3 regions of the Microbacterium sp. XT11 genome follow, and region 3 is predicted to be linked to each of the others. Evidence: predicted binding sites of a transcription regulator. Region 3 holds the regulator's gene; each other region holds the start of a gene.

Region 1 (10,490 bases), 880 kb from region 3:
GCCGTCGACCGCGCCGGTCGCTGCGAGGAGGGCGGCTCCCGGCGTCGACCAGGCGACGGTGATCGGCATCCGGTAGCGCCAGGCGAGGAGGATGCATGCGATGCCCATCGTGAGGCTCACTGCGAGCAGGCCGCTGGCCGCCTGTGCGGCGTCGGCGCCGACGGCGGAGAGGCCGGTCAGCACGACGGCGAACGAGCTGGTGAACCCGACGAGCGCCGTGACGACGCCCGCCATGATCGGGCGGCTGAGCGGTGCGGCCTCGGGCATGACTCCGAGGCTATCGCGAGGTGACGGCCGGACGTCGTGCGGAGGCAGGGGTGGGCGGACAGCGGCAGGTCTGGCCGGGGGAGGGGAGGGTGGGGTCAGGTCCTGCCGGACAGCACAGGTCAGGTCAGCCCGGGGCACGGGCACCTCTGGCCGGGGGAGGGGAGGGTGGGGTCAGGTCCTGCCGGACAGCACAGGTCAGGTCAGCCCGGGGCACGGGCACCTCTGGCCGGGGGGAGGGGAGGGCAGGGTCAGGTCCGGCCGGACAGCACAGGTCAGGTCAGCCCGGGGCACGGGCACCTCTGGCCGGGGGGAGGGGAGGTCAGGGTCCGGTCCTGCCGGACAGCGCAGGTCACGTCAGCCCGGGGCACGGGCACGTCTGGCCGGGGGAGGTCAGGTCAGGCCCATCCTGTGCGCGAGAACCACCGCGTGAACGCGGTCGCGCGCGCCGAGCTTCTGGAGGATCCGCGACACGTGCGTCTTGACCGTCGCCTCGCCGATGAAGAGGGCCGCGGCGATCTCGGCGTTGCTCCGCGCATCGGCCAGCAGGGTCAGCACCTCGGCCTCGCGGTCGGTGAGCGGTTCGGCGAGCACCGCGGTCTGCGCGCGAACGGGTGTGCCCTGTGTCCCGGAATCCCGGTGCACTCCGGGTGTCGTCGTGAGCTGTGCTCGGGGATCCCGGGCGGCTCCGGGTGTCGTCGCGCCCTGTGTTCCGGGTCGCACCGTGTCGTTTGCTCCCGGTGCCGCCGCGCCCTGACCTCCGGGCGCCGCGAACCGCGCGAGCACGCGGCGGGTGACCTCGGGCGACAGCATCCCGTCGCCGGCGGCGAGAGCTCGTACGGCCGCGATGAGGTCTTCGGGTCCGGCGTTCTTCAACAGGAACCCGCTCGCCCCCGCCTCGAGCGCCTGGTAAAGGTAGTCATCTCGATCGAAGGTCGTCACGATCGCGATCGCCGCGCCGACGGCGGGGTCGGCGACGATGCGCCGCGTCGCCTCGATGCCGTCCATGTCGGGCATCTGCACGTCCATCGTGATGACGTCGGGGCGCAGGGCGGATGCCTGTGCCACGGCATCCGCACCGGTCGCGGCCTCGCCGACCACGGTGATGTCGGGCTGGCTGTCGAGAATCGTCCGGAACCCCGCGCGGAGCATCGCGTGGTCGTCGACGAGGAGCACGCGGATCACGACGCGACCCCCGCCGAGGCACGGGACGGCGCGGTGGCCGACAGCGGGACGCGTGCCCGCACGCGGAGTCCGCCGCCGCTCCGCGGCGTCACCTCGAGCGTGCCGCCGGACGCCGCAGCCCTCTCCCGCATCCCCAGCTGGCCGAGGCCCGGTCGCAGCTGCGACACGGTGCGCCCGGTGTTGACGATCTCGACCTCGACGCCGTCGTCGTCGTACCGCACCCGCACGTCGGCCGTGGCGCCTGCGCCGGCGTGACGGCGGGCATTGGTCAGCGACTCCTGGGCGATGCGGTACAGGTTCACGGCCACGAGCGACGGCACCGGCACCGGTTCGCCGACCACCGTGTAATCCGTCGGCAGACCCGCCTCATCGGACGCCTCGGCCAGCTCGCGGATGTCGTCGAGCGTCACGGTGGACGCGGCATCGGTCGTCTCCCCGCCGGGCGTGCGCAGCGTCTCGAGCAGCTGGCGCAGCTCGCTGATCGCGTCGCGCGCCGACGCCTCGATGCCGGACAGGATCTGCGCGGACTGCGCGGGGTCGCTGTCGAGCACGAGCCGTGCGGCACCCGCCTGCACGCCCATGACCGACACGTGATGCGCGACGACGTCGTGCAGTTCGCGTGCGATGCGCACCCTGTCGAGCGCGACGGCCTGGGCGGCCGTCACCTCGCGCTCGCGCTCCAGCTCGGCCGTGCGCTCCTCGAGCACGGCGCGCTGCGACGCGGCCAGCCATGAGCGCTCGCCGAAGTAGTAGGCGCCGCCGAAATAGAGCGCGTTGAGCAGGAGCTGGATGAGCATGAGCGCCACATAGGGCGAGAAGAGGCCCGCCGCGATATCGGCCTTGTCGGCCTCGGTGATCGCGTCGCGGTACATCGTGATGATCAGCCAGACGAACATGCCGACGATGATCGAGACCCGCACGATGAGCGCTTTGCGCCGGTCGTTCATCCATGCGCCCACCGTGTACAGGGCGACGAACATCGCGATGTTGCCCACGTAGATCTCGGGGATCCGCAGCGTCACCGCGGTGAAGTATGCGAGCGCGACGACGACCGCGACCACGCCGGGCAGGCGGCGGCGCACGGCGAGCGGTGCCGAGACGACCACGGCGTAGACGAGGGCGGTCCACAGCTCCTGCGCTTCGTCGCCGTACACCTCGGCGATGGACGACAGGGCGGCGCTCAGCACCGCGCCGACGAACAGGACGGCGGCGAGCACCACGTCTCCGCGCAGCTCGCGCTCGGTGGGGGTGCGGGTGAAGGGCATCCCTCCACGGTACGGCGGAGCGGGACGCCGCAGCATCCCCCTCACGGCGGATGGATGTCGCGACCCGCGCGGCACGACGGTCGCATGGTACGGCAGCCGTGCGGGTCGCGGTGCGGCGGTGGTGTGGGACGCCGACGGCGCGGCGGTGGCGGGGATCGGGCCCCCGACCAGACGCCGAACCGGATGCGCTCGAACGGCCCCCTCAGGCCGCGATGTCGTAGCGCGCCCGGCCGCCGAGCCGAGGTGTCCGGGTGGGGTCGACCGCCGGCGGCGGGATGAACCACACCCGACCGCGCGTGCCCGTTCCGTCGATCCGGATCTCCCAGCCGTTGTCATGGATTCGATGGTGACAGCTCTCGCACAGCAGCACGCCGTTCGTGAGATCGGTCGGCCCCGAATCTCGAAGCCACCACCGCAGGTGATGCGCCTTCGTCATCTGCGGCGGGAGGCCGCACATCGCGCATCCGCCGTCGCGTTCGACGAGCGCGAGCCGCTGTGCCCGGGTGAAGAGGCGCTTCTCGCGCCCCCAATCGAGGATCTCGCTCTCGGACCCGAGCACCGCCGGAATCACTGCGCCTCCCGCGGCCATCCGGCGGCAGGTCGCGACGCTGACGGGAGTGTCGACGCCGTCGATCTCCGCCAGGCCGGTGCCCTTGTCGAGGTCGTCGAGAGACACGCGCACGACCACGGTCGCACCGGTCGCGGGCAGCCCACCGTTGTCGCACCCGATGGCGTGCTCGCAGATGTTCGCGAGAGCGTCGGCCTGGATCATCGCGACCGTGCGGTGGTCGGCATCCGGAGCATCACGGTCGGGCGCACCTGCTCGAGCCTGGAAGCTCGCGGTCACGAACGACTGGATCGCCGCGCGGATGGGTGCGCCTGACGCGGCGTCGGTCTGCAGATTCAGGTGGAACGAACCGTCTCGTTCGAACATCGTCAACGAGCGGCGGCTGCGGGAGTCTTCTTCGCGCGCCGCGACCGCCTCGGGAACGAGCCAGCCCTCGGCGCGTGCGATGAGCTTGCGCACTTCGTCGAGCGACAGCCCCTCCGCGCGCTCGACGAGGAGCCGTTCCGCCTGAGCGATGCGGTCTGCTGGGGCGCGCAGGCGCGTGCGGTCGAGCAGTGCGACGATGTGCGCCGCCGCGGCCGCGCCCAGAGAACCCTGAGAGAGCGCGGCCTGCACGAACGGGTACTTCGCCGGGAGCGGCTCGCCGAGCAGGTTCGCGCGCGGCGCCGTGGCTTCGCCCACCGTGACCAGCCGGGCGGCGTCTCCGGTCGATGCGCCCGTGGTCGCGGCGATCATCACCGCGGGGCTGCGGAACCCCTGCTCTTTCGCGAGGCTGCCGGCGCCGAGCTCGGGCCGGGACTCGTGGGCGATGCCAGCGGCGACCTCAGCGTGGACGCCGTCGAGGCGGCGGCGCAGGACTCCTACGGCTGCGTTGACCTCGAGGAGTTGAGGACGCGTCAAGTGGGCGGCCGACTCCGCATCGCCCCACGCGCGCTCAAGGGAGGCCATGGCCTCACGGAGCGGGGCGAGATGTGGGTTCGTCATGGCTCAAGTTTAGAAACTATGTTCGAATGTGGGCCAGTGCTCCGCAGGAGGTGACAGCCGGGTGCGGGAAGCGGTGAACCGGCTACCAACCCGCCCAGAAACCACCCGCCCCCCGAAGCCACCTGCCGCCCCCGAAGCCACCCGCCCCCGAAAACACCCGCCGCCCCCGAAAACACCCGCCGCCCCGAAACCACCCGCCCCCTGAAACCACCCCGCGCACCATCCCCGTCGGCTGAGAGAATCGAGCGTGACCCCAACCTCGGATCCCGCCCCCGCCCGGACTCCCACCGGAGCCCCGCGCCTCGCCCCGCTGTATCTCGCCGGCTTCACCACGGCCTTCGGTGCGCACGGCATCGCGGCGGCGCTGGGCGCCGAGACCGAGGACATCGGGTGGACGCTGTGGGTCTTCGGTCTCACGCTCGCGCTCTACGATCTCGCCGAGGTGCTTTTGAAGCCGCTTTTCGGCGCGCTCAGCGACCGCATCGGCGTGCGACCCGTCATCATCGGAGGCCTGTTGGCCTTCGCGGCGTTCTCGGTCGTTGGTGCGGCGGGTTCCGGCATGGCGGCGCTCGTGATCGCTCGATTCGGGCAGGGTGCCGCGGCATCCGCGTTCTCGCCCGCATCCAGCGCGGCCGTCGCCCGCCTCGCCGACGACTCGACGCGCGGGACGTACTTCGGTCGCTACGGCTCGTGGAAGAGCCTCGGCTACGCTCTCGGCCCCCTGCTCGGGGCCCTGCTCGTGGTGTGGGGAGGGATGCCGGCGCTGTTCTGGTCGCTCGCGGCGCTCGGGGTCGTCGCGGCCGCGTGGGTCGCGGTCGCCGTTACCGCTGTTCCCGTGCTCCCGCGCACACGGGTGACGGTGGCCGACCTGGCCAGGGAGCTCTCGGCGCCGGGGTTCCTCGTGCCGACGCTCGTCCTGGCCGCCACGACCGGCGCTCTTGCCGTGGCGGTGGGATTCCTGCCGCTGCTCGGGCGACTGTCCGGCCTCGGCACGGTGGGCAGCATGGCGATCGTCACGGTGCTCGCCGTCGCGTCGAGCGTCGTCCAGCCCGTGGTCGGCGCCGCGCACGACCGCGGTCGGATCTCGGTGCCCTTGGGCGCAGGCGGTGGTCTCGCGCTGATCGCGGCAGGGCTCGGTGCGGTCGCGGCCTCCGCGCACCCCGCGGTGCTCGTGGCGGCGGCGGTCCTGGTCGGCGCGGGCGTCGGTGTCGCGACACCCGTCGCGTTCGCCCACCTCGCCGCATCGACACCGGCTGATCGCATGGGGCCGGACGATGGGGAGCGCGGAGCTCGGGCGCGAGCTCGGGGATGCCGGAGGCCCTCTGGTCGCGGGAGCCGTGGCGACGGGATCCGTTCCGGGAATCAGCATCGGGGCGGTGGCCGCGCTCACGCTCGGCGCCGGCGCTCTCGCACTGGTGGGGCTGCGGCGCTCGACTGCCGCGCCCTGATCGATCCCGGCATCCGACTGCCGCCTTCCGCAGAACTCATGCCGTCATATCACTTGCTATTGACAAGCGTGCTTGCTTTTAAAAGCCGTGTTCATGAGGCCGGCACCCGCCGATCAGCATCCGCCGACCAGAACAGACACATCCAGAACAGACACGTCACGACCGACAGAGGAGTCATCATGACCAAGGTGTTCGTCAACCTGCCCACGTCCGACCTCGAGCGCAGCAAGGCCTTCTACACGGCCATCGGCTGCGAGATCAATCCGCTCTTCACCGACGAGAACGCCGCGTGCGTCGTGTGGAGCGACGACATCTACTTCATGGTGCTGAAGACCGAGTTCTTCGCGACCTTCACCGACAAGCCCATCGCCGATCCGAACGCGGTCTGCCAGGTGTCGGTGTCGTTCGCGCAGGACTCCCGCGAGGACGTGGATGCGATCGTCGAGAAGGCCCTCGCGGCCGGCGGCACAGAGCCGAAGCCGGCGCAGGACTACGGATTCATGTACTCCCGTGACATCGACGACCCCGACGGCAACTCCCTCGGCTTCCTCTACATGACCCCCGAGGTCGTGGAGAACGGTCCGGAGCACGTCGCCGAAGCGCACTGACGTGGGGGCGCGCAGCTACGGCCAGTACTGCGGTGTCACGACGGCCGTCGAGCTGATCGGGGAACGGTGGGCCCTGCTCATCGTGCGCGATCTGCTCGTCGGGCCGCGCCGGTACACCGACCTCAAGCAGGGCCTGCCGCGCATCCCCACCAACATCCTCTCCGCCAGGCTCAAGGAGCTGCAGGAGGGCGGCGTCGTGAGACGCGTACCGCTGCACAACTGCGGACTCGTGTACGAGCTCACGCCGTATGGTCGCGCGCTCGAGCCCATCATGCTCGCCCTCGGTCGCCGGGGGTTCCAGACGATGGGCGAACCGTCGCCCGACGACGTCGTCACCCCCGACTCGCTCACCATGGCCCTGCGCACGGCATTCCAGGCGGATGCCGCCACGGATGCCGAGTACGAGCTGCACGTCCGCGACGTGGCGCTGCGGGCGTCCGTGCGCGCCGGCACGCTGACGGTCGCTCGGCTGGCCCCAGAGTCGTCGCTTCCCGAGCGAGGCCCGGTTCCTGAGCGAGGCCCGGTTCCTGAGCGAGGCCCGGTTCCCGAGCGAGGCCCGGTTCCTGAGCGAGACACGCTTCCTGAGCGAGACCCGCTTCCTGAGCGAGGAGCGAAGCGACGAGACGAAGGGCCCGATCGGGAACCGGACGCCGTGATCGTGGCGGGTCGCGGCATCCGACGGCTCATCGCGGGAGAGCTGACGCCCGCCGAGGCGCTCGCACAGGACGTACTGGCCGTGGTGCGCGGCGACGAGACGTTCCTCGACTCGTTCGCGCGCACGTTCCACATCGCACCACTCACGGAGCTCACGAAGGAGTCGGCATCATGACCGGACGCATCATCATCGATCTGTTCACCACGCTCGACGGCGTCGCCCAGGCGCCGGGCGGACCGGAGGAGGACACCAGAGACGGCTTCCCCTACGGCGGCTGGCAGGCGGGATATCCGAGCGAGGCCGTCATGCGCAGCGTGACGGCGGGCATGGAGACGCTCGATGCGCTGCTGCTCGGACGCCGCACCTATGACATCTTCGCGGGGTACTGGCCGCAGCACACCGAGGGTCCCGAAGGGTTCATCGGGCAGCTCTTCAACCGTGTGCCGAAGTATGTGGCTTCACGGGATGCCGGGATTCAGCTCGACTGGGAAGGCAGCTCTCGCATCGGCGACGACCTCGCCTCCGAGATCGCCGAACTGCGGGAGAAGCACCAGGACGTGCACGTGATCGGCAGCGTCGACTTCGTGCAGACCCTGCTCGCCGAGCGGCTCTACGACGAGCTGCAGCTGTGGGTGTACCCCGTGGTGCTGGGTCAGGGGCGCAAGGTCTTCCCCGACGGAACCGCTCCGGCGAGCATGGAGCTGCTCCACGTGGAGTCCGGCGACGGCGGAACGCTGCTGCTGCGCTACGCCCCGGTCTCCGGCGAGGTCCGCACCGGCACGATGTGACCGGCGCGGCGGCCCCCGGGGCATCCGTTCGACGCTAGCTGAGCAGCCGCTCGATGACCCGCGCCACCCCGTCGTCGTCGTTCGATTCCGCGACATCGTCTGCGGCCTCCCGCACCACCTCGTCGGCTCCCGCCATCGCGACACCGTGGCCTGCCCAGCGCAGCATCTCGACGTCGTTGAGGGCATCGCCGAACGCCACCACGTCGGCGCGGTCGATGCCGAGGTGCTCGCAGAGGCGGGCGAGTCCTGTGGCCTTCGTGACGCCCGCGGCCATGACCTCCACGAAGGGGGCACCCGAGAGGGTCGCCTCGAAGCCGGTGAGCCCGAGGTCGCGCAGCGTGTCGAACAGCACCGAGGGCGCGAGCTCGGGATGCCGGATCACGAGCTTGAGGCTCGGCGCCGCGAGCACCTGGTCGAGCGGCACGCCGCCCATCGTGTGCGGGTGGCGCTTGTGGTCGGCGTAGTCGGCGAGCTCGGCGTAGCCGTGCTGCGCGACGAACGTCTCGCCGCCCTCGCGCACACTCGCGAACAGCAGCCCTGGCACGCTCGCCCGCAGCGCCTCGGCCAGCGTCCGGATCGTGTCGGGAGGCAGCTCCTCGGCGAACAGCATCCGTCCGTCGGCGAGATTGGTCGCATAGGCGCCGTTGCCGCACAGCGCCCAGTCCGCGAAGCCCGCATCGGCCGCGATCGCCCGCAGGCCGATCGGCTGGCGGGCGGTCACCGGCACGACGTGGATGCCGCGGGCGCGTGCCGCGTCGAGCGCGGCCCGCGTGCGCGGCGTCACCGCGGCCGTCGAGTCGAGCAGGGTGCCGTCGAGATCGGTCGCGATGAGGCGGAGGGGCATGACGCCGCGCTCAGGAGAAGATCATCGGCAGGTCGTCGTCGCCGGCCGAGCCGAAGTCGAGGTCGACGACCACGGGCACGTGGTCGCTCGGCTGCTCACCCTTGCGCTCGTTGCGGTGGATGGACGCGCCGGTCACGGCATCGGCGAACGTCCGCGAGCCGAGGATGAAGTCGATGCGGATGCCCTCGTTGCGGGGGAACTTCAGCCGCTGGTAATCCCAGTAGGTGTAACCCTCGGGGATCAGCGGACGGACGACGTCGGTCACGCCGGCATCCTGCAACGCGAAGAACGCCGCGCGCTCCTGCGGCGACACGTGCGTCGACCGGCCGACGACGATGTCAGGATCGCCGTTGTCCTCGTCGAACGGGATGATGTTGAAGTCGCCCACGAGGGCCAGCGGCAGCTCCGGGTTCGCCGACAGCTCTGCCGCCGTCGCCTTCTTCAGCTCCTCCAGCCAGTGCAGCTTGTACGCCAGGTGCGGGTCGTCGAGCGAACGGCCGTTCGGCACGTACAGGCTCCAGACGCGGATGCCGTCGACCATGACCCCGAGTGCGCGCGCCTCGAGCGGAGCATCCGGCCCCTCATGCCCCTTCGCGAAGCCGGGCATGCCGGCGAACGAGGTCTGCACATCGGTGATCGGCAACCGGCTCGCGATGGCGACGCCGTTCCACTGGTTCAGGCCGTGCACCTCGACGTGATACCCGGCCTCCTCGAACGGTGCGTACGGGAACTGCTCGGGCTTGCACTTGACCTCCTGCATCGCCAGCACGTCGATGTCTTCACGCACGGCGAACTCGACCGTGCGGGCGACGCGGGTGCGGATGGAGTTGACGTTCCAGGTGGCCAAGCGCATGGTTCCCAGCCTAGTTGCGGGGGCGGACATCGGCCGTCCGCGGGTCGATGCCCACGGACGGCACCACGCGCGCTCACCCGCGAGCCTGCTCCGCCTTCTTCTCGCGGCGGAGGCCGTGCAGCAGAGGTTCCGTATAGCCGCTCGGCTGCGCGGCGCCCTCGACGATCAGGCGCCGGGCGGCCGTGTACGCGATGCCCGGAGTGCCGCCATCGGGGACGGCGAGCTTCTCGTAGTTCGGGTCTCCGGCGTTCTGCTCGTCGACGACCACGGCGAGGCGGCGCAGGCTGTCGTCGATCTGCTCCTCCGTGATCACTCCGTGCGTCAGCCAGTTCGCCAGCAGCTGGCTCGAGATGCGCAGCGTGGCGCGATCCTCCATGAGCCCCACCCTGTGGATGTCCGGCACCTTCGAGACGCCGATGCCCTGGTCGATCCAGCGCACGACGTACCCCAGGATCGACTGCACGTTGTTGTCGATCTCGCTCGCCACGACCTCCGGCGTGAGGTCCTCAGGGCCGGCGAGCGGCGGCACGAGCAGCCGGTCGAGCGCCGTGGCGTCGACCGGAGGCAGCGTGCGCCGCACCTCGAACGGGTCGACCTGGTGGTAGTGCAGCGCGTGGAGCGTCGCCGCCGTCGGGGAGGGCACCCACGCGGTCGACGCGCCGGAGCGCGGGTGCGCGATCTTCTTCTCCAGCATGTCGTGCATGAGGTCGGGCTCCGCCCACATGCCCTTGCCGATCTGCGCGTGCCCGTCGAGACCGCAGGCCAGCCCGATCGCGACGTTGCGGTCTTCGTAGGCCTGCATGAAGGGCTGCTGCTTGATCGCCGCCTTCGGGAGGAACGGCCCGGCGTGCAGAGACGTATGGATCTCGTCGCCCGTGCGGTCGAGGAAGCCGGTGTTGATGAAGACGACCCGGTCGGATGCCGCGGCGATCGACGCCGCGAGATTCGCCGAGGTGCGGCGCTCCTCGTCCATGATGCCGATCTTCATGGTGCGCGCGGGGAGTCCGAGCAGCTCCTCCACCCGGGAG
Region 2 (10,490 bases), 830 kb from region 3:
CCTCGACGAAGTCACGGCCCTGAGCGATCTCCAGCGCGCGCCAGAGCTCGTCGTCCGTTGCGTCTTCCCGGCCGTAGCGGAGGTTGGACGCGACGGTGCCGGTGAAGAGGAACGGTCGCTGCGGCACGAGTCCGATGCCCTTCCACAGCGCTTCGACATCGGCCTCGCGCACGTCGGTGCCGCCGACGTACACCGCTCCGCCCGACACGTCGAACAGTCGTGGAATGAGCGAGACCAGCGTGGTCTTGCCCGCGCCGGTCGATCCGACGATGGCGACGGTCTCACCGGGGCGGGCCGCGAAGCTGATGCCCGAGAGCACAGGCGACTCGGCGCCGGGGTAGGTGAACTCGACGTCGTCGAAGGCGACGGCTCCCGGCTCCGGGAACTCGGTGACGCCGTTGGCGGGGCGCTCCATGCTCGACGTCGCGTCGAGCACCTCGCCGACGCGCTCGGCCGACACCGCAGCGCGCGGGATCATCATCGCCATGAAGCTCGACATGATGACGCCCATCATGATCTGGCCGATGTACTGCATGAAGGCGAACAGCGTGCCGACCTCGACCGCCCCGGTGTTGACCTCGATGCCGCCGAACCAGATCACGCCGACCACGGTGACGTTGAGGATCAGCATGAACAGCGGGAACAGCAGCACGAACAGCGACCCGACGTTGCGGCCGACCACCATGATGTCGGTGTTGGCCTCGCGGAACCGCTCCTCCTCGATGCGTTCGCGCACGAAGGCGCGCACCACGCGGACGCCGGTGAGCTGTTCGCGCATGACGCGGTTCACGGCGTCGAGCTTGCTCTGGTACTTGCGGAACAGCGGGACCATGCGGCCGATGATGATGCCGGCGACGATGAGCAGCACGGGCACAGAGACGGCGATGAGCCAGCTCAGGCCGACGTTCGTCTGCACGGCCATGATGATGCCGCCGATGGCGAGCAGGGGCGCCGTCACGAACATCGTCGCGCCCATCATGGCGAGCATCTGCACCTGCTGCACGTCGTTCGTGTTGCGGGTGATGAGCGACCCGGCGCCGAACTGCGAGACCTCGCGCTCGGAGAATCCGCTCACCTTCGCGAACACGTCGGATCGGATGTCACGGCCCGCGCTCATGGCTGCACGCGCGGCGAAGTACGTCGCGATGATCGACGCGACGATCTGACCGAGCGACACCGTGAGCATGAACAGGCCGGTGCGCCAGATGTAGCCGGTATCGGCCTGGGCCACGCCCTTGTCGATGATGTCGGCGTTCAGGCGGGGAAGGTAGAGGGTGGCGAGGGCGCTGGCGAATTGGAACACCAGCACTCCGAGCAGCAGCCACCGATATCTGGACAGGTAGCGGACGAGGATCTTTCCCAGCACAGGCGGACTTTCCTTGAGGGGTCGAGCAGCCGATTTCCCCGCGGGTGGATGACCCGCCGACAATCGGCCGCATCACAGAGTGCCATGTGCCACAGACATTCGCATCCCCCTTACGGTGGGCCTTCGCTGACAGCGAACCTTTCCCGCTCCGGCCTGCGGTTTCTGCACCGAGGCGAAGAACGCGCCCCGTCGGGATCAGAACAGCGCGCGTTCCGGCACGTAGGCGCGGGCGTCCGCCCCGGCATCCGGTGCCAGGTCGTCGATCGTGGGCGGATCCCAGCGCGGCGAACGGTCCTTGTCCACCACCTGAGCCCTGATCCCCTCCACGAGATCCGGATGCCGGTGCACGAACCACAGCACCCTCCGGTACTCCCCCTCGAGAGCGGCGCGCAGCCCCGACATCTCTCTCGCCTCCCGGACCGCGTCGAGCGTCACCGCCAGTCCGGTCGGAGCGAGGCTCTCGAGCAGGTCCGCCGTGTCCGCGGCGTCCGTCTCTCCTGAGGCTCGCAACCGCGCGATGATCTCGCGCACGTCGGGAGCCGAGAAGGCCTCGTCGATCCATGCCCGTGACGCAGGCAGGTGCGACGGATCGGGGGTCTCGTCGAAGAGCAGCACGATCTCACTCGGCCCCGTGGGGTCCGCCCGGTGCGCCAGCGCGTCGCGCAGCGCGTCGAGTCGTTCCGACGGGACGAAGTGGTCGGCGAAGCCGAGATACAGGGCGTCCGCCGCGTTCATGGTGCGTCCGGTGAGGCCGAAGTACTCGCCGAACCTCCCCGGAGCACGTCCGAGCAGCCAGGTGCCGCCGACGTCGGGGGTGAAGCCGATGCGCGTCTCGGGCATCGCGAGCGTCGAGCGCTCGGTGACGACGCGGATCGCCGCATGCCCGGCGAGGCCGATCCCGCCGCCCATGGTGATGCCGTCGGCGATGGCGACCACGGGCTTCGGATACTCGGCGATCATGGCGTCGAGCGCGTACTCCGCCCGGAAGAAATCGATCGTCTCGTCGGTGCGCCCCGCCACGATCTGCGAGTGCAGGGCGCGGATGTCTCCACCCGCGCACATGCCCCGCTCCCCCGCGCCGTCGATCATCACGATCTGCACGTCGGTGTCGTGACGCCACGCGTCGAGCGCCGCCGTGAGGAGGGAGATCATGTCCTGATCGAGCGCGTTGATGGCCCGCGGCCGGTTAAGGGTGAGTCTGCCGAGAGCCCCTTCGGTGCGGACGAGGACCTTGGGGGCGTCTGTGGAATCGGTCACGAGTGTCACGTTACTCCGTTGCCCGCGGCTCCTCTCGAGCGGGAAATACGCGATCGGGGCGCTTTTCCGGCAGGATAGATGGAACTGCCCACTGCAACGAGAGGTCGCGGATGCCCGACGGACAGGTGCTCGAGTTCACGCACGTCACGAAGCGCTTCAACGATGTGACGGCGGTCTCCGACTTCTCCGCACGTGTCGAACCCGGCGTGGTGACCGCGTTCCTCGGTCCGAACGGCGCAGGAAAGACCACGACGCTGCGCATCCTGCTCGGCCAGGTGCGCCCCACGAGCGGTACGGCGACCATCGGCGGCGTCGCGTACGCCGACCTCCGCACGCCGCTGCGCACGATCGGCGCCGTGCTGGAGGAGACGGTCTACCGGCCGCGGCGGACCGCCGGCAGACAGCTCACGATCGCGGCGAAGGCGAACGGCATCCCGCTCTCGCGCGTCGACGAGGTCCTTCGCCTGGTCGGCCTCGAGGGCGAGGGCGAAGGGCGTATCGGCAGCTTCTCGCTCGGCATGCGTCAGCGCCTGAGCGTCGCGCACGCTCTGCTCGGCGACCCGGGCACTCTCGTGTTCGACGAGCCCGCGAACGGACTGGACCCCGAGGGCATCCGCTGGATGCGCCTGCTCATGCGCCGCCTCGCCGACGAGGGCCGCACGGTCGTGGTGTCGTCGCACGTGCTGAGCGAGGTCGAGCAGGTGGCCGATCACGTGCTCGTGCTCTCCAAGGGGCAGCTCATGCTGTCGAGCGGGATCGAGAAGCTCGCGGACCCGTCGGCCGGCTCGGTGGTCGTCGACGCGGTCGACCGCGACGGGCTGCGCGCCGCTCTCGCCCAGGCCGGCCTGGAGTTCGAGGTGCTGCGGTCGGGCCTCACCGTACGGGGGACGGATGCACGCACTGTCGGCGCCGCTGCCGCCTCGGCCGGCGTGGCCCTGAGCACGCTCGTGCAGCGGGGCCCGACGCTTGAAGACGTGTTCATCGAGCTCGTCCGAGGCAGTGGACTCGGAGCCAAGGCGGAGGCGGCCGCGACCCAGCTGCTGCACCCCGGCGCCGGCGAGGCGCCGGCGGACTCCGGCACCGGGGATTCCGGTGTGGCGGATGCCGAGGCTTCGGATGCCGAGGCTTCGGGTATCGATGCGGAGGGTGCCGGGGTGGCGGATGCCGGGGTGGCGGATGCCGGGGTGGAGAGTGCCGGTGCAGCCGGCGACGCAGGCGCCACCGAACTGCCGGACGCCGCAGAGCCGCTGCCCCTCGATGCCGAGAGCGTCCCGAGCGATCCGGTGGCCGCCGCGACCCTGACGGCCGGCGCCGGCGCCGCGATGGACGCCCAGCCTCACATCGATGACGCGCCCGCGGAGGACGCGGTCGCGCCCGCCGAAGACGCGGTTGCGCCCGCCGAGGCCCCGGTCGCGGCATCCTCCGAGGACACTGTCGCCGCGTCCGCCGACGCCCCCGTCGCGGACGAGAGCGCTCCCGCCGGTCCTTCCTTCGACGACATCCTGTTCGGCACCGGGGAAGCCGCCGAGCAAAGCGACGGCGACGCGCTCTTCGACGGACCGCGCCACGCGACGACCGACGACGCGGCATCCGAGCCTGCCTCGTCCGCCCCCGCCCTGTCGTTCGCCACAACACCGTCGTTCGCGGCAGCCCCGTCGTTCGCGAGCGGGTTCCCCGCGGCCGAGAACGCCGAGAACGACGCCGAAGCCGGGAACGAAGCCGAAACCGAGGGAACCGTCGACGCACGCCCGCAGAACGGCGACGCTCCCGCCGCGCAGAACGGCCCCGTCGAACCAGCCGCGGACACCGCCGAACACGCCGGTATCGAGGTGTTCGACGCGCTCGCCTCGTCCGGGGACGACGAGACTGATGCGCACGAGCACGACACTCTCTTTGACGAGCGCACTGCCTCGGGCGGCGGCGAGCACGGTGACTCCGGCGACGGCGAGCAGGGTGAAGATTCAGGCCTCGACGCGGCTCCCGCCTCGGACGACCGCACGGATGGCGACGACGATCCCCGGGTCGCCGCCGTCTCCTCGATGCTCGCAGCCGCCGCGCGGGCCTACTACGAGGACGAGCCGCGGCCGTACCCGTTGAGCGACGCCGTCTCGCAGGTCTCCGACGGTGGCGCGCCGCAGGAGTCCGCAGTCGCCGACGCCGGCCCCGAGTCGACGGACCATGCGGCGTCGGAAGAGAGCACGTCCGCAGATGGCGAGTCCGACGCCTCGGGCGAACAGCACGAGTCCGGCGACACCCAGGCCGGCCACGAGAGCGCCGAGGACGAAGCACACTCGACAGTCGGCGAGCACACGCCTGGTGCCGAGCACACGCCTGATGCCGGGCACCAGGGCGACGCCGAACACCAGGGCGACGCCGAACACCAGGGCGACGCCGAACACCAGGGCGACGCCGAACACCAGGGCGACGCCGAACATCAGGGCGACGCCGAGCACATGCCTGATGCCGGGCACCAGGGCGACCAGCATCCGCACTGGTGACCGCGCGTCACACGACCGTTTCGAACCCCTCTGTGCGCCGCCACGGAGGGGTTCGTCGTCTGCGGCAGGTGGCTCAGGCCGGTCGCGGACGGATGACGGGGCGCCGTTTGCCCTTGCCTGCCGGTGTCGGGCTGGTCGCGACGATCTCCTCGACATCGGCCGGTTCGCCCGACACCTCCAGGCGCAGGGCCTGGGTGAGGGCGAGCCCGTGACGCGTCGTCAGGATCAAACGCCGGTATTCACCGTCACCGTCGAGGTCGACGACCACGCTGGGCCTCCGCCGTCGGATGAGCACGAAGTCCACGCTGCCCGCAGCCTTCCACGTCCCCGCGGCGAGGACGCCGGGGATGTGCGTGCCAGGATTCGGGACGCCTCTGAGCCAGGTCCATGCGTCGTCGGTGAGCTGCACCTTGCTGATGCTCTCGCGCGGGATGCGGACGTTCTCGCGGTGGAACGTCGCGGCGCGTTCGAGTGGCGACAGCACGACCTCCAGTTGCGTCCTGTCCAACAGCAGCGTCACCATGCCACCAGTCTGCCAGCGGCATCCTCCCAGTTGTCTGGAACTTGCTCACAGGACCGCAACGATCGTTTGTCGCATTCCATCATTCCGTCTGACACCTCCATCGAGTTTCGAACATATGTACTATACTCGAGGCATGGGAACCGCTGACGACGAACTCGACCGGCGCCGAGAACTGCTCGACGCGTGGGTCGACGCGCGGCGCCAGATCGCGAAGTGGGAGGCGACGGCGGCGTCTCTCCTCTCCGATCGGCTCCGGTTGCACGAGTCGGAAGTCGAGGAGCAGGGTTTCCACCGCGACGCGATGAGGCGCTCTATGATCGCGGAGTACTCCGCCGCCGGCCACGTCCCGACGACGACCATGGAGAACGCCTTCGCCGATGCGTTCCTGCTCGACGCGCACCCGGCGGTGCGCGAGTCGTTCGCCCGGGGCACGATCACGGCAGCCCACGTCAGAGAGATCGTCCAGGCAGGTGCTGTGGTCGACCAGGCTGTCCGCGAACAGCGGGCGGATGCCGAGACGCTGACGCTCTTCGATATCGCGGCTCTCGTCGTCGCCGAAAGCGACACCGTGGCGCGCACACGGGCGCACGCACGCCGCGTCGCGGCATCGCTGGTCGGCGAGACCGTCGTCGAGAGGCATCGGCGCGCCGCAGGCGAGCGCAGCGTCACGATCAGGTCGGTCGGCGACGGCCTTGCGCTGCTGCAGGTCGTGCTCCCGGAGCACCTGGCTTCGGCGATCTACGACCGGCTGTCACAGCTCGCGCATCATGTCATCGACACCAGGAGCTGCGCCGAGGGCGAGGGCGACGGCGAGCGTCCGGAGTCCGCAGACGCTCGCAACTGCGCGGAGCGCACAGCCGTCTTCGATGACGACCCCGAACCGATCTTCGCGCAAGACCTGTTCCCCTCTGATCCAGCCCTCGACACGTACGACGCTTTCGCCGGAGCCATCTTCGGCGAAAGCGACACCTTCACCCTCGATCCGCTGCCCGCAGGCGCCGCCCCTGCCCCGGCTCGTGCAGGCACTGCCCTTGCTGCCGTTCCCGGAGGCGCCGATTCTCCGGCCGGAGGCGCCGATTCTCCGGCCGGAGATTCTTCGGCTGCGGGGTCGACGGGGCCCGTCCGACGCCGCGACGGCGACACCCGTTCGATCGACCAGGTACGGGCCGACCTCCTCGCCGATCTCCTCCTCGCGGCAGACCCGACGTCGGTCGCGGGCACCGGTGCTGAGAGCATCCGCGGTCGAATTCAGGTCACGATCGCAGCGACGACGCTGGCGGGCGCTGACGATCGACCGGCGGAACTCGACGGTGTAGGGCCCATCGCCCCGGAGATCGCCCGCGACCTTGCAGGTCATCACACCGGATGGGCGCGCCTCTTCCTCGACCACACCGGCATGGTCACGGCCACCGACGGATACACGCCCACGGCGGCGATGCGACGACTGCTGCGGGCACGCGACCAGCATTGCCGCTTCCCAGGATGCCGTATGCCGGTCCACCGGTGTCAGGTCGACCACAACCACGATCATGCCAAGGGCGGGCCCACACGAATCGACAACCTGAGCAGCTTCTGCGTCGGTCATCATGCACTCAAGCATCCGGACATCGACGCGAGGCACCGATGGACGGCCCGACAGCTGCCCGACGGCACGGTGGAATGGACCAGTCCACTCGGGCGCACCTACGGTGATCCACCTCCACGCCGCGTCATGTTCGTGTAGGCATCACACTCGTCTAGGTCGTGTCAGGACTGCATGTCAGAACTGCATGCCGGGCCTGCATGTCAGAACTGCATATCCGGCCTGCATTTGGCGTGCATGTCAGGCCTACATATCCGGCCTGCATATCCGGCCTGCATGTCAGGGCCGCATGTGACCTGCATGTCAGGCCTGGGCGCGTGCCGCCGCCGCGGCTGCGGCGGGAAGAGCACGCTCGATGAGCTCCAACTCCTCGTCACCGTGCGCAGCGGTGAGGAACCAGGCCTCGAACACGCTCGGCGGGAGTGCCACGCCCTGCTCACGCATGGAATGGAAGAACGGCGCATACCGGAACGATTCCTGCGCCTGGGCCTCCGCGTAGTCCCGCGGAGCCGATGCACGGAAGGACGCGTTGAACAGATTCCCGGCCTTCGCGACGGCGTGCGTCACTCCGGCGTCCGACAGCGCGGCGTCGAGCGCGCGGGAGAGCCGCTCGGATGCCGCATCGATCTTCTCGTATACGTCCGGCGTCGCGAGGCGCAGCGTCGCCAGCCCCGCCGCCACCGAGAGCGGATTGCCCGAGAGAGTACCCGCCTGGTACACGGGACCGAGGGGAGCCAGCAGCTCCATGACCTCCGCACGGCCGCCGAGCGCGGCCAACGGCATCCCGCCGCCGACGACCTTGCCGAAGGTGACGATGTCGGGCAGGTACTCCTCGCCGCTCTGCGCCTGCAGTCCCCAGAAACCGGCAGGGTGCACGCGGAAACCGGTCAGCACCTCGTCGAGGATCATGAGCGCGCCATGCGCGTGCGCTGTCTCGGCGATGAGCCGGTTGAATCCCGGCAGCGGCGCCACGACGCCCATGTTCGCCGCCGATGCCTCGACGATCACGGCGGCGATCCGGTCGCCGTGCTCCGCGAAGACCGCGGCGAGCGCGTCGGGATCGTTGTAACCGATCACCAGCGTCTGGGCTGCGACGGGCGCCGGCACCCCGGCCGATCCCGGCAGCGCCAGCGTGGCGACACCCGATCCGGCCTCGGCCAGCAGTCCGTCGGAGTGGCCGTGATAGTGGCCGGAGAACTTCACCAGCAGATCACGGCCGGTTGCACCACGCGCCAGCCGGATCGCCGTCATCGTCGCCTCGGTGCCGGTCGACACCAGGCGCACCCGCTCCACGGGGCGCGCATCGCCGAAACGCACGCGGTCGACGATCAGGGCTGCCAGCTCGACCTCCCCCTCGGTCGGCGCTCCGAAAGACAGTCCGCGAGCGGCCGCTTCCTGCACGGCGGCGACGACCTCCGGATGCGCATGCCCCAGGAGCGCGGGACCCCACGATGCCACCAGGTCGACGTACTCGACACCGGCGGCATCCGTCACCCTCGCCCCGGCCGCGGACGCGAGGAAGCGGGGTATGCCGCCGACGGAGCCGTACGCGCGCACCGGAGAGTTCACTCCCCCGGGCGTCACCGCGCGGGCGGCGGCGAACAGGTCGTCATTGCGATCGGTCATGACACTCCTCCGAGAGGTGACGGGCGGATGGGACGGGGCGGGCGGATGGGGCGGGGCGGGGCCGGCAGACGGGGGCGGGACGGGCAGTCGGAGGCGGGACGGGACGGGGCGGGCGGATGGGGCGGGGCGGGGCCGGCAGACGGGGGCGGGACGGGCGGAACGGGGCGGGGCGGGCAGACGGGGCGGGCAGCCGGTGGATGGGGCGGACGGGTGATCCGGTGTGCCACTCAGCCGCGCAGCCAGCGCGCGGCCTCGGTCGCCCAGTAGGTGAGCACGGCGTCGGCGCCCGCACGGCGGATCGACAGCAGCGTCTCCAGGACGATGGCTCGACGGTCGATCCAGCCGTTCGCGGCTGCGGCTTCGACCATCGCGTACTCACCGGACACCTGGTACGCCCACACCGGGATCTGCACGGCGTCACGTACCTCGCGGAGCACGTCGAGGAACGCCATCGCTGGCTTCACCATCACGATGTCCGCGCCCTCGGCCTCATCGACGACAGCCTCGCGCACCCCCTCACGCCGATTGCCCGGATCGAGCTGGTACGTGCGGCGGTCGCCCTTCAGCTGCGAGTCGACAGCCTCGCGGAACGGACCGTAGAACGCACTGGCATACTTCGCGGCGTAACCGAGGAGCAGCGTGTCGGAGAAACCCTCAGCGTCGAGCGCGGCCCTCAGGTGCGCCACCTGGCCGTCCATCATGCCCGACAACCCCAGCAGCTGGGAGCCGGCACGGGCCTGCGCGAGCGCCATGGCGGCGTAGCGTTCGAGGGTCGCGTCGTTGTCGACGCTTCCGTCGTCCGCGAGCACGCCGCAGTGGCCGTGGTCGGTGAACTCGTCGAGGCACAGATCGGTCTGCACGACGAGTGCGTCGCCGACCTCTCGCGAAAGCAGCTCGGTCGCCACGTTCAGGATGCCGCGCGGATCGTCCGCGCCCGACCCGCGCGCATCGCGGACGGCAGGGACGCCGAACAGCATCACGCCGCCGACCCCGGCTTCTGCAGCCTCGACGGAGGCGGCGCGCAGCGAGTCGAGGGAGTGCTGCATCACGCCCGGCATGGAGCCGATCGGGGTGGGCTCGTCGACACCCTCGCGAACGAACACGGGCAGCACGAGCTGCCTCGGCTCGAGCGAGGTCTCACGCACGAGATCGCGCACGGCGGGCGACTGCCGCAACCGGCGCAGGCGGGTCTGCGGGAAGCTCACGGCGCGAACTCGTCTGCCGCGTGCGGAAGCGTGAAGTGCGAGACGGCGTCGATGAGAGCATCCACGGTCTGACGGTCGGCGACCACCGAGATGGGCAGCCCTGCCTTGCGGGCGTCCCGTGCGGTGCGCGGTCCGATCGCCGCGAGCAGCGTCTCCTCGGGGATGTCGGGGAACTGCTCGCGAACCTGCTCCGCGACCGACCCGCTCGTGATCAGGATCGCGTTGATGCGGCCGTTCTGCACGTCGCGCAGGATGCGCTCCGTCACGGGAACGCCGACCGTGCGGTACGCCACGACGCTGTCCACGTGATGCCCGGCCTTCAGCAGCGACTTCGTCAGCACGGGCTTGGCGATCTCGCTGCGGAGCGTGAGGATGCGCCGCGGTTCCGGCTCTAGCGCGATCAGCTGGTGCGCCATGCCCTCGGCCGAGTTGT
Region 3 (10,490 bases):
GCGCGGGCCCCGCCGGAGTCAGCGGGACGGGGGCGCGCCCCGGGTCCTTCCGGTACACCCGCTGGTCTGCCGCGTGTACGAGGAACAGCACGCCGTCGTCGGATGCCGTCCACGCGCCGCCCCCGTACTCGTGGACGCGTGACCGCGCGCTCCAGGGCGCGTCGAGCACGCTCCCTCCGCCGGAGCGGCGCACGGTCATGCGCCCGCCCTCCTCGGGGAGAGACTCTCCCCACCAGATCTCGTCGCCGACGAAGCGCGCGCCGTCGATGCGCGGAGACGCGGCGGCCACCGCTGCCGCGGTGAAGGGAGAGGGCCAGGATCCGTATGGCGTCGACATGATGACTCGAGCCTATTCGCCCGGATCCGACACACGGCGTCACACAGGATGCGCCGGGAGGCCGGGTGGCATACGTTTCTGGAAACGCCCGGTGCATCCGGGAGTGGAGCGACAGCCGAGCCCGGCACCCGCCCGTGACACGACGCGCTGCGTCGTGCGCGGTTCCAGGCCCGAATCTGTCCCAGGAGAAGACGATGTCCCTCGAGACGCCGACCACGCGCGTGCCGTTCTCCTTCGAGCTCTATCCGCCCCGCTCGGCCTCGAGCGAGGGTGCGCTGCACGAGACCGTGCGCCGCCTCGCCGCAGCAGGTCCCGACTTCATCTCGGTCACCTACGGTGCGGGAGGGTCGACGGGCGGGCGGTCGCTGGAGGTGCTGCGGTTCATCCGCGAGCACACGGATGTCGAGCCGCTGGCCCACATCACCTGCGTGGGCAACACCTACGCGGGAGCCGCGGCCCTGATCCGTGAGTTCCTGGACGCCGGCATCCTCAGCTTCCTCGCGCTGCGCGGCGCCCCGCCGGCCGGCCAGGAGGAGCCGTTCCTCGGCGATCTCGAAAGCGCCGCGCAACTCGTGCAGCTCATCGATCGCGTCCAGGCCGAGCGCGCCCCTTACGAGGAGACGCCGGTGCCGGGTCTGCCGGGTGCCGCGCGCGTGGCCCCGCGGCGACGGGCGAGCATCGCGGTGGCGGCGTTCCCGAACGGTCATCCGCGCTCCGCCCACCGGTGGCAGGACGTCGACGCGCTCCTGGCGAAGCAGGCGGCGGGAGCGACGTCGGCCATCACGCAGCTCTTCTTCCACGCCGACGACTACCTCGCTTTCGTCGAGCGGGCCCGCTCCGCGGGCGTGACGATCCCGATCCTCCCCGGCATCATGCCCATCGTCTCGCCCGTGCGGCTGGCGCGAGTGCTCGAGCTGACCGGCGAGGAGCTGCCGGGGGAGCTCGCCATCGCCCTCGATGTCGAACCCACTCCGGAAGGGCGCAGGGAGATCGGCATCCAGTGGGCGGCGCGCCTCGCGCGCGAGGTGCTCGCCGGAGGCGCTCCGGGAGTGCACCTGTACGCCTTCAACCAGCACGACACGGTGCTCACGGTGCTCGAGGAAGCCGGCGTGCTTCCCGTGCCGAGCTCGCACTGATCCGTCCCCCGACCATCTACCCCCGCTGAAAGGAACCTCATGTCCGCTTTCCCCGATGGCACCATCCTCGGCTACCCCCGTATCGGTCGGCGCCGTGAACTGAAGAAGGCCGTCGAGGCCTTCTGGGCGGGCCGTCTCGACGAGGCCGCTCTCGAGGCGGCCACCGCGGAGCTGCGTGCCGCGACGCGCGAGCGGCTCGCCGGGCTCGGACTCGGCCGCACGGACTCGTCGATCCCCGAATCGTTCTCGTACTACGACCAGGTGCTCGACGCCGCCGTGACGGTCGGGGCCATCCCCGCGCGGTTCGACGACCTGCGATCGGGCGACGGCTCGATCGGGCTGTCCGCGTACTTCACGGTCGCCCGCGGCGAGGGCGACCGTGCGCCGCTCGAGATGACCAAGTGGTTCGACTCCAACTATCACTACCTGGTGCCCGAGATCGGCCCGGAGACGGTGTTCTCCCTCTCCAGCGACCGGCTGGTGCGCGAGGTCGCCGAGGCCGTCGCCGCCGGATTCGTCACGAGGCCGGTCGTCGTCGGTCCCGTGACGCTCCTCGCACTGTCGAAGGCCTCGGATGCCGCCCCCGACGGCTTCGATCCGCTGTCGCGCCTCGATGACGTGCTGCCGGTGTACACGCAGCTCCTCACGGCGCTGAAGGACGCGGGTGCCGAGTGGGTCCAGCTCGATGAGCCTGCGCTGGTGAGCGAGTCGCTGTCGGCGTCGACGGAACGCCTGGCGGATGCCGCGGCCCGCGCCCTGGCCGTCCTCGGCGGGGCGTCGTCTCGGCCCTCGATCCTCGTCGCTGCTCCGTACGCCGAGCTCGGCGCGGTGTTCCCGGTGCTCGCCGCGGCCCCGATCGAGGCGATCGCGGTCGATCTCGTGCGCGGTTCGGTGCCGGCAGCGGCCCCCGGCCTGGAGGGCAAGACGCTCGTAGGCGGAGTGATCGACGGGCACAACATCTGGCGCGGCGACCTGGCCGCAGCCTTCGAGCGCCTGCAGGAGCTCGCGGCCACGGGTGCCGGCGCCGTTTCAGCATCGACGTCGACGTCGCTCCTGCACGTGCCGCACGACGTGAGCGACGAGTCGGCGCTCGACGGGCGTCTGCGGTCGTGGCTGGCCTTCGCCGACCAGAAGGTGCAGCAGGTGGCTGTGCTGGCACGAGGCCTCGTGGAGGGCCGCGAGGCGATCGCGGCCGACCTCGACGCAGCATCCGCAGCCCTCGCCGACCGTCTCTCGGCACCGGGAGTGCGCGACGGGGCGGTCCGCGGCCGCGTGGTCGAGGAGGCCGACTTCTCGCGCGCGCCGTATGAGGAGCGCGAGCTCGCGCAGGACGCGCTGGGGCTCCCCGTGCTGCCGCTCACGACGATCGGCTCCTTCCCGCAGACCGGCGACATCCGCCGTGCGCGCGCCCGCTACCTCCGTGGTGAGATCCCCGCGGAGGACTACGAGGACTTCCTGCGCAGCGAGATCGCCCGCGTCGTCTCGCTGCAGGAGGACCTCGGCCTCGACGTTCTCGTGCACGGCGAGCCGGAGCGCAACGACATGGTGCAGTACTTCGCGGAGCACCTCGACGGCTTCGCGGTGACGGAGCACGGATGGGTCCAGTCGTACGGATCCAGGGCCACGCGCCCGTCGATCCTCTGGGGCGACGTCTCGCGGCCGGCCCCCATCACGGTCGGCTGGTCGACGTACGCGCAGTCGCTCACCGCCAAGCACCTGAAGGGGATGCTCACCGGACCCGTGACCATCCTCGCCTGGTCGTTCGTACGCGACGACCAGCCGCTGGGGGAGACGGCCAACCAGGTCGCGCTCGCCCTGCGCGACGAGATCGCCGACCTCGAGGCCGCTGGCATCGCCATCATCCAGGTCGATGAGCCGGCCCTGCGGGAGCTGCTCCCGTTGAAGAAGGCGGATCAGCCCGCCTACCTCCGCTGGTCGGTCGACTCCTTCCGTCTCGCGACCGGAGGGGCGGCGCCGGCCACCCAGGTGCACACGCACCTGTGCTACTCCGAGTTCGGCGTGGTCATCGACGCCATCCGCGCGCTCGATGCGGATGTGACGTCGATCGAGGCGGCGCGCAGTCGCATGGAGGTCGTCGCGGACATCGCCGCCTCCGGGTTCGACCACGGGATCGGACCCGGCGTATACGACATCCACTCGCCTCGGGTTCCGTCGGTCGAGGAGGTCGAGTCGCTGCTGCGCACCGCCGTCGACGAGATCCCGACGCGCCGGCTCTGGGTCAACCCCGACTGCGGCCTGAAGACCCGCGGATACGACGAGACGGTCGCCTCTCTGCAGCACATCGTGGAGGCGACGCGCCGAGTGCGGGAGGACGTCGGCGTCGCGGTTTGAGCGAGGGTCGAGACCCCGCATGACGCCGAGACCCCCGACCGGACACGTGTCCAGGCGGGGGTCTCGGCCGTGATGACGGGTCCCGGCGGATGGCGGATGCCGGAATGCCGCGGGCGTCGCGGATGCCGCGCGTCGCGGGTGCCGCGCGTCGCGGGTGCCGCGCGTCGCGGGTGCCGCGCGTCGCGGGTGGCCGGTGTCAGACGGCGCGGAGCACGGCGACGACCTTGCCGAGCACGACGGCCTCGTCGCCGAGGATCGGCTCGAACGCCGAGTTGCGCGGGAGCAGCCACGTGTGACCGTCGCGGCGCCGGAACGTCTTGACCGTGGCCTCGCCGTCGAGCATCGCGGCGACGATCTCGCCGTTCTCCGCGTCATGCTGCGCGCGCACGACGACCCAGTCTCCGTCGCAGATGGCGGCGTCGATCATGGAGTCCCCCGACACCTTGAGCATGAAGAGCTCGCCCTTGCCCACCAGCTGCCGGGGGAGCGGGAAGATCTCCTCGACCTGCTGGTCGGCGGTGATCGGCACGCCGGCGGCGATGCGGCCGACGAGCGGGACGAGGGCGGCGTCGCCGACCGGCGTGGCGACCTCGGCCGGGTTCTCGCCGCTCGTGCCGGGGAGGTCGATGAGCACCTCCATGGCGCGCGTCTTGCCGGGGTCACGGCGCAGGTATCCGCTCAGTTCGAGCTGCCCGAGCTGGTGCGTCACGCTGGACAGCGACTTCAGCCCGACGGCGTCGCCGATCTCGCGCATGCTCGGCGGGTAGCCGTAACGGCTGATCGACGTCTGGATGACCTCGAGGATGGCCATCTGCTTGGGGCTCAGGCTCTTGCGGCGACGGGTGCGCGGCGCCTCGGTCTCGGGGGCGGAGTTCTCGCTCATCGTGCTCCTTCACTAGGCGGATCCGGCGTCGCCGTTCGAATGTCGGTGGTCCGTGGTGGGGTGTCCGTATCGAAACCGTATCCGAGAAGGTCCACACTCTGGAAGATCTGTTCGAGCGTGTCGGAGGATTCGGTCGTCCGGTTTCGAAAAGACCTTGACAGATGTTCGAACTCGAAGATATCTTCGGAACGTAGCTTCGCATCCTCGGCTCCCGGCCGAGTCGCGGATGCGAACGCTACGCCAACCTTCGCCGCACGCGCAGCGCAAGCGGCACACGCAGAGGAGCAGGCAATGAGCAGCATCACCTTCAGCACCACGGCAGTCGTCCCGGCACGTCCCGCGACTCGGCTGCGGCTGACGGCGCGCGGTCGCCGGGTGCTTCTCTTCCTTGCGGCGCTCCCGCTGGCGCTCGGCATCGGGGTAGCGGCCATCAGCGGGGGGAGCGCACTGGCTTCGGGTCAGGGCGCAGACACCCCGGCGTCGTTCGAGACGGTGACGGTCATGCCCGGCGACACGCTGTGGTCGATCGCGGAGGAGGTCGCTCCGACCGCCGACCCGCGTGACGTCATCGGCGACATCACCCGCCTGAACATGCTCGACGGCGGTGCGATCCAGGTCGGCGACGAGATCGCGATCCCCGCCGAGTACTCGCGCTGACGTCGGGTTCCTGAGCAGCGCCGTGCGGCGCCGAGTGTCGAGAGGGTCGTCCGTGCAATGCGGCGTCACCTTCTGTGCACGCGCCCTAGCATTGAGGAGTGACTGTTTCTCTCGCTGACCTCCCGCTTCGCGATGACCTGCGCGGTCTCACGCCGTATGGCGCACCGCAGGCGCCGCTCCCGATCGCGCTCAACGTCAACGAGAACACCCATCCGGTTCCGGATGCCGTCGCGAGCGACATCCTCGACGACATCGCCGTGGCGATCCGTGATGTCAACCGGTACCCCGACCGGGAGTTCACGACCCTGCGGGAGGGCTTCGCCGAGTACCTCGGGCACGGGCTGACGGCCGAGCAGATCTGGGCGGGAAACGGATCGAACGAGGTGCTGCAGCACATCCTGCAGGCCTTCGGAGGACCTGGGCGCACCGCGTTCAGCTTCGCGCCGACCTATTCGATGTATCCGCTCATCTCACAGGGGACAGGGGCGCGCTGGGTGGCCGGCACGCGTGAGCCCGATTTCTCGATCGCGCCCGACGATGCTGCCGCCCAGGTCCGCGCCGCCGATCCCGATGTGATCCTGCTCTGCGCGCCGAACAATCCGACGGGCACCCCTCTTCCCCTCGAGGTGGTCGAGGCCGTTTACGAGGCTTCGCGCGGCGTCGTCGTGGTCGACGAGGCCTATCAGGAGTTCGCGCCCCGAGATGCGGCATCCGCTCTGACCCTGCTCGAGGGGCGTCCGCGCTTGGCCGTGTCGCGCACGATGAGCAAGGCCTTCGCCTTCGCGGGCGCGCGCGTCGGGTACCTCGCCGCCGATCCCGCCTTCATCGACGCACTGCGCCTCGTCCGCCTGCCGTATCACCTGAGCGCTCTCACACAGGCGGCGGCGATCGCGGCCCTGCGCAACTCCGACGTCATGCTCGCCATGGTCGACGAGATCGTCGAGCAGCGCGACCGGATCTCGGCCACCCTCGAGGCGCTGGGGTACACGCCGCACGAGTCCTGGTCGAACTTCGTCCTCTTCGGCGGCGTCGGCGACCCGCGCCGCACGTGGCAGGAGCTGTACGACCGCGGCGTCCTGATCCGCGACGTCGGCCTGCCCGGTCACCTGCGCGTCACGGCCGGCACCGAGGCGGAGACGACCGCGTTCCTCGAAGCGCTGGCCTCGATAGGATCGGCGTCATGAGCACCCCCGCCCAGCCGCGCACGGCGCGCCGCGTGCGCAGCACATCCGAGTCCACGGTCGAGCTCGAGCTGAACCTCGACGGCAGCGGCGCGAGCCGCATCGACACGTCGGTGCCGTTCTTCGACCACATGCTCACGGCGTTCGCCAAGCACTCGCTGACCGACCTCACGGTGCGGGCCTCGGGCGACACCGACATCGACGCGCACCACACGGTCGAGGACGTCTCGATCGTGCTCGGACAGGCGATCCGTGAGGCGCTCGGCGACAAGGCGGGCATCTCGCGCTACGGAGACGCGCTGGTGCCCCTCGACGAGGCTCTCGCTCAAGCCGTGGTCGACATCTCCGGCCGCCCCTACCTCGTGCACGACGGCGAGCCGGCCGGCTTCGAGTACCACCTCATCGGCGGCCACTTCACCGGTGCGCTCGTCCGGCACTCCTTCGAGGCCATCACGTTCAACGCGGGTCTCACGGTGCACGTGCGCGTGCTCGGAGGCAGGGATCCGCACCACATCGCCGAGGCCGAGTACAAGGCCTTCGCGCGCGCGTTCCGTCAGGCGAAGTCGCTGGATCCGCTCGTCGACGGCATCCCGTCGACCAAGGGAGCGCTGTGAGCGCCGCACCGAGGGTGGCCGTCTTCGACTACGAGTCCGGCAATGTGCACTCGGCGGTGAAGGCCCTCGTCGCAGCCGGGGCGGATGCCGTGCTCACGCGCGACCGCACCGAGGCGATCGAGGCCGACGGGCTCGTGGTCCCGGGCGTCGGCGCCTTCCAGGCCGTGCGGGACGCCCTGCACGCGCACGGAGGCGATGAGATCATCGACCGTCGGCTCGCGGGCGGGCGCAAGGTCCTCGGCATCTGCGTCGGCATGCAGGTGCTCTTCGAACGCGGCGTCGAGCGAGGCCACGACACCGAGGGACTGGGGGAATGGCCGGGCGCGGTCACCGCCCTCGAGGCCCCCGTGCTCCCGCACATGGGATGGAACACGGTCGACCCCGGCGCTGACAGCATCCTTTTCCGGGGCATCGAGCACGAGCGCTTCTACTTCGTGCACTCCTACGCCGCGCAGTCCTGGGAGCTCGACGTCATCCCGCCGTTCCCCCAGCCCGTGGTGACGTGGGCCACGTACGGGAGGCCGTTCTTGGCAGCGGTCGAGAACGGCCCTCTGTCGGCCACGCAATTCCACCCGGAGAAGTCCGGCGACGCCGGTATCCAGCTGCTGCGCAACTGGGTCTCCAGCCTGTGAACGGAGCCGCTGCGTCACGCATTTGAAGCCGCGTGATCGCGGGGGTACCCTCGTTTCTCGTGCCCGACTCCGGCGCTTCCCACCATCCAAGGACCTCATGAACGACTTCGCGCAGTCTCCAGCCCTCACCCTCCTTCCGGCCGTCGACGTGGCGGGCGGCAAGGCCGTGCGCCTCACCCAGGGCGAGGCCGGCAGCGAGACCAGCTACGGCGACCCGCTCGACGCTGCGGGGGAGTGGGTCGCGCAGGGCGCGCAGTGGATCCATCTCGTCGACCTCGACGCCGCGTTCGGACGTGGGAGCAACGCCCCGATCCTCCGCAAGGTGATCAAGCAGTTCAAGAACGTCAATGTCGAGCTCTCGGGCGGCATCCGCGATGACACGAGCCTGGAGGCCGCCCTCGAGAGCGGTGCGACGCGCATCAACCTCGGCACTGCCGCGCTGGAGAACCCCGAGTGGGCCGCCGACGTCATCGGGCGCTACGGCGAGGCCATCGCCGTCGGCCTCGACGTGCGCGGCACCACGCTCGCCGCACGCGGCTGGACGAAGGACGGCGGCGACCTGTGGGAGGTCCTCGACCGCCTGGAGGATGCCGGATGCAGCCGGTACGTCGTGACGGACGTCACGAAGGACGGCACGCTGCGCGGCCCGAACCTCGACCTCCTGCGCGAGATCACCTCGCGCACGCCGAAGCCCGTCGTCGCCTCCGGCGGCATCGCCAGCCTCGACGACATCGCCGCACTGCGTGAGCTGGTACCCCTGGGCGTCGAGGGCGCGATCGTCGGCAAGGCGCTCTACGCCGGCGCGTTCACGCTGGCAGAGGCTCTGGATGTCGCAGGAGACTGACGGTCACGGTCACTCCTGTGGACCCGGCGCGCACGATCATGCGCCGGCCGGCCATGGTGATTCGGCGGGCGTCCCGTGGGAGGGGCGCAGCTTCGAGCCGAACCCCCACGCGAGCGACGACGGATCAGCCGACCCTGCACTGCTCTCCGCGCTGATCCGCTTCCGTCAGGGCGCAGGGTCGCAGAGCGAGGTCGTCGACGCCTTCCGCTCTGCGCGCGTGCTCATCCCGCTCGTCGCTGAGAAGGGTGACGAGGGGGTCGGACCCACCGGCCTCGCCGTGGACAAGACGCAGGAGCTGTCGATCGTCACGGTCGCCGCTCCGGACGGACGCCGCGTGCAGCCCGTGTTCTCCTCCGTCGATGCGATGCAGCGGTGGGATCCGACCGCGCGGCCGATCCCGGTCGAGGCGGTGCGGGCAGCGCTGGCGGCATCGGCCGACGACACAGACCTCATCGTGCTCGACCCGACCTCCGAGACCGAGTTCGTGATCCGCCGTCCGGCCGTCTGGGCGGTCGCCCAGGGGCAGCGCTGGGAACCGAGCTTCCTGTCTCCCGAGGTCTTCGCGGCTCTCCAGGAGAGCGTCGCGCACGAACTCGCCGTCATCGACGTCGCCGTCGCGCCGGGCGACCCCGACGCTCGGCTGCGCGGTCCCGAGCTCGTCGTGATGCTCGACCTCGTCGACGGGCTCGAGCGCGACGTGCTGGACGCCGTGCTCGCGCGGCTCGCGCAGCGCTGGGCGGCCGACGACCGCATCGCCGTGCTCGCGGACTCGCTCACGGTCAAGCTGCGCCGCAGCGCCTAGTCTGCGTCCCGAGAAGACGCAGAGGCGCGGTCCGGGACGCGCGTCGACAGCTGTGCCGTCCGTCTCGGATCAGCTGACGGGACCCGTCCACTTCTCACCGGGGCCCTTGCCGATCGGGTCGGGGATGGTCGACGCCTCACGGAACGCCAGCTGCAGTGAACGAAGGCCATCGCGCAGCGACCGGGCGTGCATGTCGCTGATCTCGGGAGCGCCTGCGGTGATGAGTCCGGCCAGGGCGTTGATCAGCTTGCGCGCCTCGTCGAGGTCGAGCTGCGACTCGGGGTCGTCGGCGAGACCGAGCTTGACGGCGGCTGCGCTCATGAGGTGCACGGCGGTGGTGGTGATCACCTCGACCGCGGGAACGTCGGCGATGTCGCGCGTGGCGGATGCCGCAGCCTCCTCCTGTCGAGCCCAGCGCTCCTCGCGCTCGCGTGCCGCCTCGTCGGGTGCCTGGTTCGTCACTTCGCCTTGCCTTCTGTTAGACTTTGTCGGGCTCCGGAGCGTCATGCTCCGGCACGAAAGAGGATTCACTTCCCACCCGCGCTTGCCGTTCCAGGCTACCGGGTCTTGCACTCCGCCGGATCGTGTCGTCAGACAGTTCCGGTAGGCAGGGTGCGAAGCCGGCGTTCTGATCGTCGGCGGGTGGGGAGTACTCCGATTTCGCACGGGATGCAGACAGCGTCCCGGAGGCCGAATCCCATCGTCTAAGGAGTTCCGCATCAGCGATCCCCGCACCAATGAGCGCATCCGCGTGCCCGAGGTCCGCCTCGTCGGCCCTGCGGGTGAGCAGATCGGCGTCGTCCGCATCGAGGCGGCGCTGCGCCTTGCGCAGGAAGCCGACCTCGACCTCGTCGAGGTCGCACCCAACTCGAAGCCGCCCGTGGTCAAGATCATGGACTACGGCAAGTTCAAGTACGAGGCTGCGCAGAAGGCGAAGGAAGCCCGACGCAACCAGGCCAACACGGTCCTCAAGGAGGTCCGTTTCCGCCTGAAGATCGAGGCTCACGACTACACGACCAAGCTCAAGCGCGCCGAGGGCTTCCTCAAGGCGG

What was found. Region 3 encodes LexA, which represses DNA repair genes until DNA is damaged. Its sites were predicted from a motif close to TCGAACANNTGTTCGA; they were not measured.
Region 1: a site for LexA is predicted at 4,277-4,292, ahead of AB663_RS02785 (HNH endonuclease signature motif containing protein). Genes of this name have one in related genera too.
Region 2: a site for LexA is predicted at 5,752-5,767, ahead of AB663_RS02535 (HNH endonuclease signature motif containing protein). Genes of this name have one in related genera too.

Annotation. Positions count from the first base shown of each region.
Region 1 covers NZ_CP013859.1:564,388-574,877, reverse strand. Annotated here, with positions in the region: gene AB663_RS02800 (benzoate/H(+) symporter BenE family transporter) at 1-267, opposite strand, end outside; gene AB663_RS02795 (response regulator transcription factor) at 658-1,416, opposite strand; gene AB663_RS02790 (sensor histidine kinase) at 1,446-2,714, opposite strand; gene AB663_RS02785 (HNH endonuclease signature motif containing protein) at 2,917-4,266, opposite strand; partial or broken gene AB663_RS02780 (MFS transporter) at 4,514-5,473, shown strand; gene AB663_RS02775 (VOC family protein) at 5,894-6,322, shown strand; gene AB663_RS17485 (winged helix-turn-helix transcriptional regulator) at 6,324-7,151, shown strand; gene AB663_RS02765 (dihydrofolate reductase family protein) at 7,148-7,765, shown strand; gene AB663_RS02760 (HAD family hydrolase) at 7,800-8,609, opposite strand; gene AB663_RS02755 (exodeoxyribonuclease III) at 8,620-9,462, opposite strand; gene AB663_RS02750 (malate synthase G) at 9,536-10,490, opposite strand, start outside.
Region 2 covers NZ_CP013859.1:515,374-525,863, forward strand. Annotated here, with positions in the region: gene AB663_RS02515 (ABC transporter ATP-binding protein) at 1-1,366, opposite strand, end outside; gene AB663_RS02520 (enoyl-CoA hydratase/isomerase family protein) at 1,562-2,623, opposite strand; gene AB663_RS17295 (ATP-binding cassette domain-containing protein) at 2,734-5,121, shown strand; gene AB663_RS02530 (hypothetical protein) at 5,195-5,644, opposite strand; gene AB663_RS02535 (HNH endonuclease signature motif containing protein) at 5,778-7,367, shown strand; gene hemL (glutamate-1-semialdehyde 2,1-aminomutase) at 7,530-8,852, opposite strand; gene hemB (porphobilinogen synthase) at 9,080-10,057, opposite strand; gene AB663_RS02550 (uroporphyrinogen-III synthase) at 10,054-10,490, opposite strand, start outside.
Region 3 covers NZ_CP013859.1:3,155,980-3,166,469, reverse strand. Annotated here, with positions in the region: gene AB663_RS15085 (S9 family peptidase) at 1-337, opposite strand, end outside; gene AB663_RS15080 (methylenetetrahydrofolate reductase) at 532-1,473, shown strand; gene metE (5-methyltetrahydropteroyltriglutamate--homocysteine S-methyltransferase) at 1,513-3,825, shown strand; gene lexA (transcriptional repressor LexA) at 4,022-4,708, opposite strand; gene AB663_RS15065 (LysM peptidoglycan-binding domain-containing protein) at 5,000-5,365, shown strand; gene AB663_RS15060 (histidinol-phosphate transaminase) at 5,464-6,549, shown strand; gene hisB (imidazoleglycerol-phosphate dehydratase HisB) at 6,546-7,160, shown strand; gene hisH (imidazole glycerol phosphate synthase subunit HisH) at 7,157-7,792, shown strand; gene priA (bifunctional 1-(5-phosphoribosyl)-5-((5-phosphoribosylamino)methylideneamino)imidazole-4-carboxamide isomerase/phosphoribosylanthranilate isomerase PriA) at 7,890-8,636, shown strand; gene AB663_RS15040 (SseB family protein) at 8,620-9,438, shown strand; gene AB663_RS15035 (DUF1844 domain-containing protein) at 9,508-9,900, opposite strand; gene infC (translation initiation factor IF-3) at 10,190-10,490, shown strand, end outside.